DNA from 3 places in the Alcaligenes parafaecalis genome. Region 3 is predicted to be linked to each of the others. Evidence: predicted binding sites of a transcription regulator. Region 3 holds the regulator's gene; each other region holds the start of a gene.
What was found. Region 3 encodes NrdR, which represses ribonucleotide reductase genes. Its sites were predicted from a motif close to CACNANATNTNGTG; they were not measured.
Positions count from the first base shown of each region.

Region 1: the regulator NrdR is predicted to act here: its motif matches at 2,360-2,373, upstream of nrdA (class 1a ribonucleoside-diphosphate reductase subunit alpha).
Region 2: the regulator NrdR is predicted to act here: its motif matches at 1,978-1,991, upstream of OSH09_RS14810 (ribonucleoside triphosphate reductase).

Region 1 covers NZ_JAPKNA010000003.1:88,594-92,798, reverse strand. Annotated here, with positions in the region: gene nrdA (class 1a ribonucleoside-diphosphate reductase subunit alpha) at 11-2,290, opposite strand; gene recQ (DNA helicase RecQ) at 2,452-4,205, opposite strand, start outside.
Region 2 covers NZ_JAPKNA010000004.1:408,845-413,049, reverse strand. Annotated here, with positions in the region: gene nrdD (anaerobic ribonucleoside-triphosphate reductase) at 1-99, opposite strand, end outside; gene OSH09_RS14810 (ribonucleoside triphosphate reductase) at 191-1,933, opposite strand; gene OSH09_RS14805 (HIT family protein) at 2,385-2,843, opposite strand; gene trpC (indole-3-glycerol phosphate synthase TrpC) at 2,840-3,640, opposite strand; gene trpD (anthranilate phosphoribosyltransferase) at 3,637-4,205, opposite strand, start outside.
Region 3 covers NZ_JAPKNA010000002.1:582,431-586,635, reverse strand. Annotated here, with positions in the region: tRNA gene OSH09_RS09590 (tRNA-Ser) at 161-251, opposite strand; gene ribD (bifunctional diaminohydroxyphosphoribosylaminopyrimidine deaminase/5-amino-6-(5-phosphoribosylamino)uracil reductase RibD) at 494-1,642, opposite strand; gene nrdR (transcriptional regulator NrdR) at 1,647-2,108, opposite strand; gene glyA (serine hydroxymethyltransferase) at 2,145-3,395, opposite strand; gene OSH09_RS09570 (YbhB/YbcL family Raf kinase inhibitor-like protein) at 3,579-4,205, opposite strand, start outside.

The DNA.
Region 1 (4,205 bases), on a different contig from region 3:
TTACCCTTGCTTAGATCTTGCACGCGCCACCTGCGCAACCGTCGTCTTCGACTTCGCCATGCGAGTCGTCGGCACCGTCGCGGGTGTTGTGGTAGTACAAGGTCTTCACGCCATATTTGTAGGCCAGCAGCAGGTCCTTGAGCAGTTGCTTCATCGGAACGCGTCCACCCTCGAACCGCTGTGGGTCATAGTTGGTGTTCGCAGAGATCGACTGGTCGACAAACTTCTGCATCACGCCAACCAACTTCAGGTAGTCGTCGTTACCGGGCATTTGCCACAGCAATTCGTACTGATCCTTATATTTTTCAAATTCAGGCACCACCTGACGCAAGATACCGTCCTTGGATTGCTTGACGGACACCAGACCACGCGGAGGCTCAATACCGTTGGTGGCATTGGCGATCTGGCTGGACGTTTCCGAAGGCATCAAGGCGGTCAGGGTGGAGTTGCGCAGGCCGTGCTTGACGATATCAGCACGCAAGGCTTCCCAATCCAGGTGCAGGGGCTCGTTGCAGATACCATCCACATCTTTCTTGTAAGTGTCGGTAGGCAGCAGGCCCTTAGCGTACGTGGTTTCGTCGAAAGCCGCGCAAGGACCGTACTCACGCGACAACTGCACCGATGCCTTCAACAGGTAGTACTGGATGGCTTCAAACGTGCGGTGGGTCAGGCCCAGGGCAGCAGGGTCGGAGTAACGGGTGCCGTTCTTGGCCAGATAGTAGGCGTAGTTAATAACGCCAACACCCAGGGAGCGACGCTTGTTGGTGGCGTTCAAGGCGGCCTTGACCGGGTAATCCTGGTAGTCCAGCAGCGCATCCAGAGCACGCACAATCAGTTCGGACAGGCTGTCCAGCTCGTCCAGGGACTCCAAAGCACCCAGGTTGAAAGCCGACAGCGTGCACAGGGCGATTTCGCCTTCGGCATCGTTCAGATCGTTCAGGGGCTTGGTGGGCAGCGCAATTTCCATGCACAGATTGGACTGACGCACAGGAGCGCGGTCGGCCTGGAAGGGGCTATGCGTATTGCAGTGGTCCACGTTCTGAATGTAGATACGGCCCGTGCTGGCGCGCTCTTGCATCAACAGGGAGAACAATTCCACGGCAGGCAGGCTGCGCTTGCGAATGGCGGGATCTTGTTCGTACTTTTCGTACAGACGCTCGAACTCGTCCTGGTCTGCAAAGAAAGCGTCGTACAGGCCGGGTACGTCATGCGGCGAGAACAGCGTGATATGGCTGCCCTTGATCAGACGTTGGTACAGCAGGCGGTTGATCTGAACGCCGTAGTCCAGGTGACGGATACGGTTTTCTTCCACACCACGGTTGTTCTTCAGAACCAGCAGTGTTTCCACTTCCAGGTGCCACATGGGGTAGAACAGGGTCGCTGCACCACCACGCACGCCGCCCTGCGAGCAAGACTTCACAGCGGCCTGGAACATCTTGAAGAAAGGCAGGCAACCGGTGTGCTGGGCTTCACCACCACGAATTTCGCTGCCTACGGCGCGAATACGACCACCGTTAATGCCGATACCGGCTCGCTGGGACACGTAGCGAACGATGGCGCTGGTCGTGGCATTGATGCTGTCCAGACTGTCGTCACATTCGATCAGCACGCAAGAGCTGAACTGACGGGTAGGTGTGCGCACGCCAGCCATGATGGGCGTGGGCAGGGAAATCTTGAATTGCGATACCGCGTCATAGAAGCGCTTGATAAAGCTCAGACGGGTTTCAGCAGGGTAACGAGCGAACAGGCACATGGCCACCAGCATGTACAAGAACTGGGGGCTTTCGTAGATGCGCTTGGTCACGCGGTTTTGGATCAGGTACTTGCCTTCCAACTGCTTGACCGCACCGTACGAGAAGTTCATGTCACGCCAGTGATCCAGGTGAGCATCCAGCTCATCGAACTCGGCGCGTGTGTAATCCTGCAGCAGATGGGGATCGTAGCGACCTTCTTTGGTTTGAAGCGTCACGTGATCAAACAGGGTCGGTGGCTCAAACTGACCAAAAGCGATTTTGCGCAGATGGAAAATCGCCAGGCGAGCCGCCAGATATTGGTAGTCGGGCGTATCTTCGGAGATCAGATCCGCTGCCGACTTGATGATAGTTTCGTGGATGTCGCTGGTGCGAATACCGTTATAGAACTGAATGTGAGAGCGCAGCTCTACTTGAGAGACAGACACATTACTCAGACCTTCAGCGGCCCAATCAACCACTCGGTGAATCTTGTCGAGGTTAATAGGTTCTGTACGGCCATCTCGTTTAGTGACCATTAACTGTTCGGTTGATTGCATTTCAGTCTCGGAATCGATAAAGATTGACGGAAGAAGCGGCTTTCGCAGCCGCCGACGTCATTTGGTGCACACCATATGTAGTGTGGAATAGGCATCATTCTACTACATATAGCGGATTCGGCATTTTAAAATGCAACCAATCTTTGCGCTGTTAACAATTTTTATTGTGTTTGGAACTCTTGAACGCAGCGCAGCAAAGCCTCGCCATAGGCCTCCCGTTTACGTACCCCAATGCCTGTAATCGGCTCCAGATCAGCCTCTGAGTTGGGGCAGCGGATGGCCACTTCGCGCAAAGTCGCGTCATGGAAAATGACATAGGCAGGGACGCCATGTTCGCGTGCGGTAGCAGCCCGCCAGGCACGCAAAGCCTCGAAGCGTCTTTGCTGATCGGGCTCCAGCGCGGGGCCTACCGGTGCCTGACCTTTGACACGATGCGCAGCCGGTCCGCGTGTTACGGTTTCGCGGCGCAACATCAAGGTGCGTTCCCCTTTGAGAACTTCGCGACTGGCGTCGGTCAGTAACAAGGTGCCATAGCCTTCCGGGTCGACAGTCACCAAACTATGTGCCAGCAATTGGCGCAACACACCACGCCATGCCTGGTCGGACAATTCCTTGCCCACACCAAAGACCGTCAGCTTGTCGTGTTCGTGCTCTTTGACCCGCTCGGTGGTTTTGCCCAGCAGGATATCGATCAGATGCCCTGCCCCGAACCGTTGGCCACGCTCGCGCCACAACCTATAGATCGTGGACAGCATTTTCTGGGCGGCCACCGTGCCATCCCAGGCCTCCGGGGCTTCCAGGCAGGTATCGCAGTTACCGCAGGGCTCAATCTGCTGATCAAAATAGGCCAGCAAGCGCTGTCGGCGGCAGGAAATGGTTTCGCACAGGCCCAACATGGCATCCAGCGCCTGACCTTGCTGACGCCGGTGCGCCGCATCGCCTTGCGACTGGTTAATCATGCGGTACAACTGCACCACGTCCTGCAAACCATAAGCCAGCCAGGCCGTGGCAACCTCGCCATCGCGGCCAGCACGCCCCGTTTCCTGGTAATACCCTTCTACGGATTTGGGCAGGTCAATATGGGCGACAAAGCGCACATCCGGTTTATTGACGCCCATGCCAAAGGCAATGGTCGCCACCATCACCACACCTTCTTCGCGCAGAAAGCGAGCCTGATTGATGGCACGTTGCTGCGCCTCCAGACCGGCATGGTAGGGCAAAGCGTGAATTCCGTTCTTGCACAGAAACTCGGCAGTGTCTTCTACCCGAGAGCGGGACAGGCAATACACAATCCCGGCATGCCCGGCATGCTCTTCCTGAATGAAGCTCAGCAACTGTTTGCGTACTTCATTCTTTTCAATAATGCGGTAGCAAATATTGGGGCGGTCAAAACTGGCCACAAAATGACGGGCTTCTTCCAGCTTCAGGCGCTGCGCAATTTCTACCCGCGTCAACTGAGTGGCGGTAGCCGTCAGGGCAACCCGTGGCACACCCGGCCAACGCTCTGCCAACAAATCCAGGCCCAGATATTCCGGGCGGAAGTCGTGCCCCCATTGCGATACGCAGTGAGCTTCGTCAATGGCGAACAGGGAAATCTGGCCGCGGGCCAACAAATCCAGGCAGCGGTCCGTCAGCAAGCGCTCGGGAGCGACATACAACAGATCCAACTGCCCTGTCAGGAATTCACGCTCGACCTCGCGGGCCGTTTGCCAATCCTGGGTGGAATTCAGATAAGCGGCGTTAACGCCCAGTTCATTGAGCGCGTCTACCTGATCTTGCATCAGGGCAATCAGGGGAGAGACAACGACGCCGGTGCCGGGGCGCACCAATGCAGGAATCTGGTAACAGAGCGACTTGCCGCCGCCCGTAGGCATCAAGACCAGGGCGTCACCGCCTTGGATCAGGGTCTCGATAA
Region 2 (4,205 bases), on a different contig from region 3:
ATTGAACGAGGACAAGGGGCGGTGATAGCCCATGACACGGGTCCAGATTTCGCAGGGTTGGCGTTCGGCATCGGTAAGGGTGATGGTGTCGGTATTCATAAAAAACTCCCTTGATAAAAAAGTGACCAGTCCGCATGGGGCAAGAAGCGCTGGGTGACTGGCTGGGTGTGCCAAGAGGCAAGCTTGAGGGTCAGGCTGCCGCCATAGATGCTGCTGCCTTTTTACGTGCCAGCAATTCGCTGTCGCAATGGGGGCAGAACTCATGTTTGCCAGACAAATAGCCGTGTGTGGGGCAGATCGAGAAGGTGGGGGTAACGGTGATGTAGGGTAAGGAAAAGCGGTTCAATGCTCGACGCACCAGATTGCGGCAGGCATCGGTGCTGGACAGTGATTCCGTCATGTACAGATGCAAGACCGTGCCGCCGGTGTACTTGCCTTGCAACTCGTCCTGCCGTTCCAGGGCTTCAAAAGGATCTTCGGTAAAGCCTACCGGCAGTTGCGACGAGTTGGTGTAGTAGGGCATGTGCTCGGTACCGGCCTGCAGAATGTCGGGCCAGCGGGCGCGATCTTCTTTGGCGAAACGGTAGGTGGTGCCCTCGGCAGGCGTGGCTTCCAGGTTGTACAAATGGCCGGTACTTTCCTGAAACTCCACCATGCGGTCCCGAATGTGATCCAGCAAACGCAGCGCAAAGCGGTGGCCCCACGGCGTGCACAGATTCTGCTTGTCCTGGGTAAAGTTGCGGATCATCTCGTTAATGCCGTTAACGCCCAGCGTGGAGAAATGATTGCGCAAGGTGCCAAGGTAACGGCGTGTATAGGGAAACAGCCCTTGGTCCATATGCTGCTGGATGACTTTGCGTTTGATTTCCAGACTGTCGCGGCCCATTTCCAGCAATTCATCCAGACGTGCAAATAGACCGGCCTCGTCGCCTTGATACAAATAGCCCAGGCGCGCGCAGTTCAGGGTGACGACGCCCAGGGAGCCGGTTTGCTCGGCCGAGCCAAATAAACCATTACCGCGTTTGAGCAGTTCACGCAGGTCCAATTGCAAGCGGCAGCACATGGAGCGGATCATATTGGGCTCCAGTTCAGAGTTAATGAAGTTCTGAAAGTAGGGCAGCCCGTATTTGGCCGTCATGGCAAACAGGCGTTCGGCATTGGCGCTATGCCAGTCAAAATCGCGGGTGATGTTGTAGGTGGGAATAGGGAAGGTAAAGGCGCGACCGCGGGCATCGCCTTCGCTCATGATCTCGATGTAAGCACGGTTGATCATGTCCATCTCGATTTGCAGGTCGCCGTAGCAGAACGGCATTTCCTTGCCGCCGATTTGCGGGACTTGCTGGCGTAAATCTTCGGGGCAGACCCAATCAAAGGTCAGATTGGTAAAGGGCGTTTGTGTGCCCCAGCGTGAAGGCACATTCAGGTTGTAGATCAACTCCTGCATGCATTGACGCACTTGCGTGTAGTTCAAGGCGTCTTTACGTACGTAGGGCGCCATATAGGTGTCAAAAGAGCTGAAGGCTTGAGCGCCCGCCCATTCATTTTGCAACGTGCCCAGGAAATTGACGACCTGTCCTACGGCGCTGCTCAGGTGCTGGGGTGGGCCGGATTCGATTTTGCCGGGCACGCCGTTCAGCCCTTCATTCAAGAAGGTGCGCAAGGACCAGCCTGCGCAGTAGCCAGAAAGCATGTCCAGATCATGGATATGCAGATCGGCATGACGGTGCGCCTGGCCGATGGCTTCGGGGTAAACATGGCTGAGCCAGTAGTTGGCAATCATCTTGCCCGAGCTATTGAGAATCAAACCACCCAATGAGTAGCCCTGGTTGGCATTGGCCTGTACGCGCCAGTCCTGGCGGTCCAGATACTCCGCGATGGAACGAATGATGTCGAGCTGAGCAGCCGGACGCTGTGTGCTTTCCTGGGTAGCCATGTTTTTCACCAAAACCTATATATAGTGATTTTTAGGATTCGAGACACTATATATGGTGGTTTTTGATGAGGCTAGACGATTGTCGCCTAGGCTTGATCTAGGTTAATTCCGTGTTCATAGCCATACATTCGATGGTTTGGCTGGGGAGAGGCTTCAGGGCGTTGGCTAGCCGTATTACTCTGATTTGGAGAGTTTGTGGAGGTGAGAAGGTCGTGTGTTCAAGCGCACAGAGGGAGCTTATGGCGATGTTGTGGAAGCAAGCTGCTTGGGTGAGGGCGCATACATAGCGCTAGAACCGACTCTTTTTCAGGCTGGATAGCGTATCAGCTTGCTTCGGTGATAAGCGACGTGCTTATCAGTGAGTGTGCACCGTATTTTTCTTGGGGGCGTAGCAATACGCCGCTGACTTTTCACTGGCCAGCGGGTATTTCTTGTGTAGTGGATAGCGGGTTCAGTGGCTAAACCGTGCTTGCAGCGCCGTACATAGTGCTTGCTGATACTCGCCGAGCTGTTCAAGCAGGCGCTCTTCGTGGGAGGCCCAGCGTTGTTTTTGTTCAGCAGTGCGCTCGGGGGCTGGTGACCAGGCGGAGTCTGGGAAGAAGGGGTCTTCCTTCCAGCGCGGGATGATGTGCCAGTGCAGATGCGGCACCTGGTTCCCGAATTGAGCCAGATTGATCTTGGTGGTGCCCAACTGTTCGCGTTGGGTTTGCTCGACCACGTAGACTGCCGCCATGATGTGCTGCCGCTGTTCTTCAGACAGATCGGTCATTTCAGCCACGTGATCGTGCCAGATAATCCGCGTATAGCCGGGAAATGGGCTGTCTGTAACGGCCAAGACCTGTATGCCTGCGCCTGACCACAGTAACTGCTCGGGCTTCAAGGCGCACAGGGGGCAAGCGTTGGTGCTCATGCAGGCTGGCCGAAGAACAGGTTTTGCAGGGCCACGCCAGGATCAGGTTCGCGCATGAACGCTTCGCCTACCAGGAAAGCCTGGACCTGGTTTTCACGCATCAGGGCGACGTCTTCAATGGTGTGAATACCGCTTTCGGTGACAACCCGTTTTTCGCTGGGGATGAAGGGCAGCAGATCCAGGGTGTTCTGGGTGCTGGTTTCAAAGGTACGCAGATTGCGGTTATTGATGCCCAACAGGCTGGTTTTCATCTGCAAGGCAATATCCAGCTCGGCGCGGTCATGCACCTCGACCAAGACGTCCATGCCCAGCTCGTGGGCCATGTCTTCGTATTCCATCAGTTGGTCCTGCTCCAGTGCGGCGACGATCAGCAAGATGCAGTCGGCACCCATGGCACGGGCATGGATGATTTGATAGGGGTCGATGATGAAATCTTTGCGCAGCACAGGCAGTGCGCAAACGGCACGGGCCTGGCGCAAGTGGTCGTAGGAACCTTGGAAATACTGAATATCCGTCAACACGGACAAGCAGGCTGCACCGTGTGCAGCGTAGCTGGAGGCAATTTCAGTCGGGTTGAAGTCGGCGCGGATCACACCCTTGGAAGGGGAGGCCTTTTTGACTTCCGCGATAATGGCGGGCTTGCCCTGAGCAATCTTGTCTTCAATCGCGCTGGCAAAGCCGCGCAGGTCGTTCCGGTTCTTCGCTTCGCGCAGCAGATCGGACTCGCTGCGCAGTTGGCGGGCGGTAACGACTTCAGCTCTTTTGGTGTCGAGGATCTTGGCCAGAATGTCGTTCATGGGTTTAACTTCCTTGTATAAGCGCGGAATTGTTCGAGTTTTTCGCGTGCGGCACCGTTGGCAATGGCTTCAAACGCCATGCGCAGGCCTTGTTCAATGGAGTCGGCGTGGTTGGCCGCATAGATGGCCAAACCAGCATTGAGGCCAACAATATCACGAGCCGTGCCCTCTTGGTTATTGAGGGCTTCCATAATCATTACCGCGGATTCCTCTTTGCTGGCGACGCGAATACTGCGGTTCGAGGTCATGGCCATCCCAAAGTCTTCAGGGTGAATTTCGTATTCACGTACCTGGCCGTCTTTCAGTTCGCCTACCAGGGTGGCAGCACCCAGAGAGGCTTCATCCATGCCGTCCTTGCCGTGCACGATCAGCACGTGCTTGGCACCCAGGCGTTGCATCACACGAACCTGAATCCCGACCAAGTCAGCGTGGAATACGCCCATCAATTGGTTGGTTGCCCCGGCCGGGTTGGTCAGCGGGCCCAGAATATTGAAAATGGTACGCACGCCCAGCTCTTTACGAACGGCCGCCACGTTTTTCATGGCACCGTGGTGAGCGGGGGCGA
Region 3 (4,205 bases):
CGAAAATCGCAGCAAAATGAAGCAGTTGCGTATCGCAAGATGACGCACTCTTCAGCCCATCGCACATGTCATAAGGCCCATCCCGCCTGAGTAACGTTTACTGCAGACGACAAAAAACCCGCCAAGCTATGCGCTGGGCGGGTTTTTTGTACTGAATTCTTGGCGGACAGAGGGGGATTCGAACCCCCGATACGCTATAAACGTATACACGCTTTCCAGGCGTGCGCCTTCAACCACTCGGCCACCTGTCCTAACTGTTCTTTTTGGCCAAGCAATTTGAAGCTGCTAATGCCAAGTCCATAATAATAGCAGCACTTGTCCTTGTAACGCAAGCGCTCAAATTTTTTCCGTGGCTAATTGTTGGTGGCAACTAAGCAGCAACATCCATTTATATTGAACATGGCCTCTTGGCTTGTGTGCATAGGGGCCATTGCCATGCTTGCGCGGGTCTCTTGCCTTCTTTCCAGGCCAAGCCGAAATACAGAAAAAAATTTTATTCAGAGTCCGGCGGATAAGCCCCGCCTACCGCTCGCAGCAAGGCTTCCCAATGATCGCGTTGGCGCGCCAGGACACGCAAGTCAGCACCCAGCAGGCGCACATCGGTAAACTCGAACGGTTCTACATCGTCCAGCCCGGCCAGCTCGGTAATATCAGCCACGCCTCGCCCCTGCCCCAGAATTTTGGGAGCCAGATACATCAGCAATTGGTCGACTACACCCGCGTCAATCAAGGCGCCGGAAAGACGGGCACCGGCTTCTGCATGGACTTCATTGATCTGTTGATCCGTCATCCAATCCAGAACGGCACGCACATCCACTTGGCCTTCGTGCAAAGGCATGGGAATGACTTGTGCATTGCGATCTGCCAATTCGGCCTCGCGTTCGGGATCTCGACGGTGGCTGAATACCCAGCATGGCGTGCCGTCCAGCATGGCGGCCTTCGGGTCCATGCGCAAATGCGTGTCCAGCACAGCCTTGATCGGTGGCCGCGGTGTAGAAACCGCCCGCACATTCATCAGCGGATTATCGGCGTGCACGGTGCCGATGCCAGTCAGCACCACACAACTGCGGGCGCGCCAATGATGCCCATCATCACGGGCCTGAGGTCCGGTAATCCATTGAGAGCGACCATCTGGCAAAGCACTGCGGCCATCCAGCGAGGCGGCCATTTTCATCCACAACCAGGGACGTCCACGCGTCATGCGGGCAAAGAAACCGGCGTTGATCGCCAATGCCTGCTCTACGCACAAAGGTCCATCTACAGTAATTCCCGCCTGACGCAGACGCGAAACGCCGTTGCCTGCCACCAAGGGATTAGGGTCGTACATGGAAAAGACGACTCGACCGGCTCCCGCCTTGACCAAGGCATCTGCACAAGGAGGCGTGCGCCCGTGGTGGCTGCAAGGCTCAAGGGTGACGTAGAAGGTGGCACCCGCCACATTGACGCCGCGCTCTTTGGCCTGACGCAAGGCCATGACTTCGGCGTGAGGGCCACCCGCCTGCTGCGTCGAGCCCGAGGCCAGTAACTGGCCGTCGCGCACAATCAGGCAGGCGACTCGCGGATTGGGGGCGCTGATATAAAGGGATTTTTCGGCCAGCTCCAGGGCTTGCCGCATCCAGATGACGTCTTCTTGCTCGACCATAGCCTTAGCCGCGGCCGGGATCGTTCATTTCGTCGATCGCCTGCACGAACTCGCGGATATCTTTAAAGCTCTTGTAGACCGAGGCAAAGCGCACATACGCGACCTGATCCAGCTCTTTGAGCTCGGCCATGACCAGCTCGCCGATGGTCTCGGAGGAGACTTCGCGTTCGCCCGTCAGTTGAAGTTTTTCTTCGATGCGCTGCACAGCGGCATCGACCTGAGCCATGGGAATAGAACGTTTGCGTAGCGCAACGCCCATACTCGCCCGCAGTCTTGCGGGGTCAAATTCCATACGAGTGCCATTGCGCTTAGCCACAACGGGCAGGCTCAGTTCAGCACGTTCGTAGGTTGTGAAGCGCCGTTCACAGGCCGAGCATTTACGACGTCGCCGTATGGCGTCGCCTTCTTCGGTGATTCGAGAGTCGATCACCTGGGTATCGGCATGGTGGCAGAACGGACACTTCATTCAAGATCGCGGGCCTTGCGGCCCGCTCCGGCTGGATTACTTGGAGGAGTAAACGGGCAACTTGGCAGTCAGCTCGTGTACACGGCGACGAACGTCCGCCAAAACGGCTTCGTCGTGAGGATTGTCCAGTACATCAGCAATCAGGTGTGCCGTCAATTCCGCTTCCGCTTCTTTAAAGCCGCGAGTGGTCATGGCAGGCGTACCCAAACGCACACCGCTGGTGACGAATGGCTTTTCAGGGTCGTTAGGAATGGCGTTCTTGTTGACCGTGATGTGGGCTTTGCCCAGCGCTTCTTCGGCCACTTTACCGGTGATGCCCTTGGGACGCAGGTCCACCAGCATGACATGGCTTTCGGTACGACCGGACACGATACGCAGACCGCGCTCGACCAGCGTGCGAGCCAGCACGTCAGCGTTTTTCACGACCTGAGCCGCGTAGGTCTTGAATTCAGGAGCCAGGGCTTCTTTGAACGCAACAGCCTTACCAGCGATCACGTGGATCAGTGGGCCGCCTTGGATGCCGGGGAAAATAGCCGAGTTAATGGCTTTTTCGTGTTCGGCCTTCATCATGATGACGCCACCACGAGGACCGCGCAGGGACTTGTGAGTCGTCGACGTTACGAAGTCAGCGTGAGGAACGGGGTTGGGGTAAGCACCACCCGCCACCAGACCAGCGTAGTGAGCAATGTCCACCATGAACAGGGCGCCGTTTTCATGGGCAATACGAGCCATGCGCTCAAAGTCGATGCGCAGGGCGTAAGCCGAAGCACCACCCACGATCAGCTTGGGCTTGTGCTCTTTGGCCAGGCGCTCCAGCTCGTCGTAGTCCAGCTCTTCGTTTTCGTCCAGACCGTAGGACACGAAGTTGTACAGCTTGCCCGATGCGTTCACGGGGGAACCGTGGGTCAAGTGACCGCCTTCAGCCAGGCTCATGCCCAGAACGGTGTCACCGGGTTTGAGTACAGCCATGTACACACCCTGATTGGCTTGCGAACCGGAATTGGGCTGTACGTTGGCAGCTTCAGCGCCAAACAGCTCTTTCAGACGGTCAATAGCCAGTTGCTCGACCACGTCCACGAACTCGCAACCACCGTAGTAGCGCTTGCCTGGGTAACCTTCCGCGTATTTATTGGTCAGTTGTGTGCCCTGGGCCTGCATCACGGCAGGGCTGGTGTAGTTTTCCGAGGCGATCAGCTCGATGTGCTGCTCCTGGCGCACATCTTCGTTTTGAATCGCAGCCCAAAGATCGGGGTCAACTTTGTCAAGAGTCGCAGAACGGTCAAACATGAGGGTTCCTAAGGATAAAGTGGTAGCAAACTAAGAAAGCGGTATTTTAGCGCGGAAGCACGGGAAACCACCGAGACAAACGCCTCTGGTGGCAGAAACCCCAAAAAAAGTGAAAATAAGTAAGGCGGCGGCAGGCGGACTCAAGAGAATATGAAAAAAACTCAAGCAGTCCGCCTTGGGGAATCAGGATTGCTGGATCAAACGGGGATTCAGGGTGTACACGCCGGTCAAGGCGGCACGTCCCAGGATATGACCTTCCATGGCGCGCAATACGTCCTGACCATTGAAGCGACCTTCCAGAGGCAGCTCGGCAATATCCAGGGCGTAAACAGTAAAGACATAACGGTGCGGCAAGGCGTCGTTCCACGGGGGGCACGGGCCGTCGTAGCCGAAGTAGTCACCGTTCATGTCGCGGTCACTGGCAAACCAGTTGGTATAGTCGTTCACGCCCTGACGAGTATCGTCCAGAGCCAATGGACCGGCTTTACCGCGTGGCGTAATGCCCTTGGAATAAGAGCCTTCTGCCAGACTACGCAATTCGGGCGAGACGTTGATCAAGACCCAATGGAAGAAATCCACCCGTGGCAAATCTGCCGGTACCTCGCGTCCGTCCTGATTCACATCATCCGGCTTGCTAGGGACATCGGGGTCGTGGCAAATAACCACGAAGGATTGGGTCTGCTCGGGAACATCGGACCATTCCAGATGCGGATTGGCGTTACCAGCCAAGGCGACTCTTGATTGAGCGTCGTAACGGCAAAATGCCAGACGCTCAGGAATCACGCTCTGATCTTGAAAAGAATCACTACG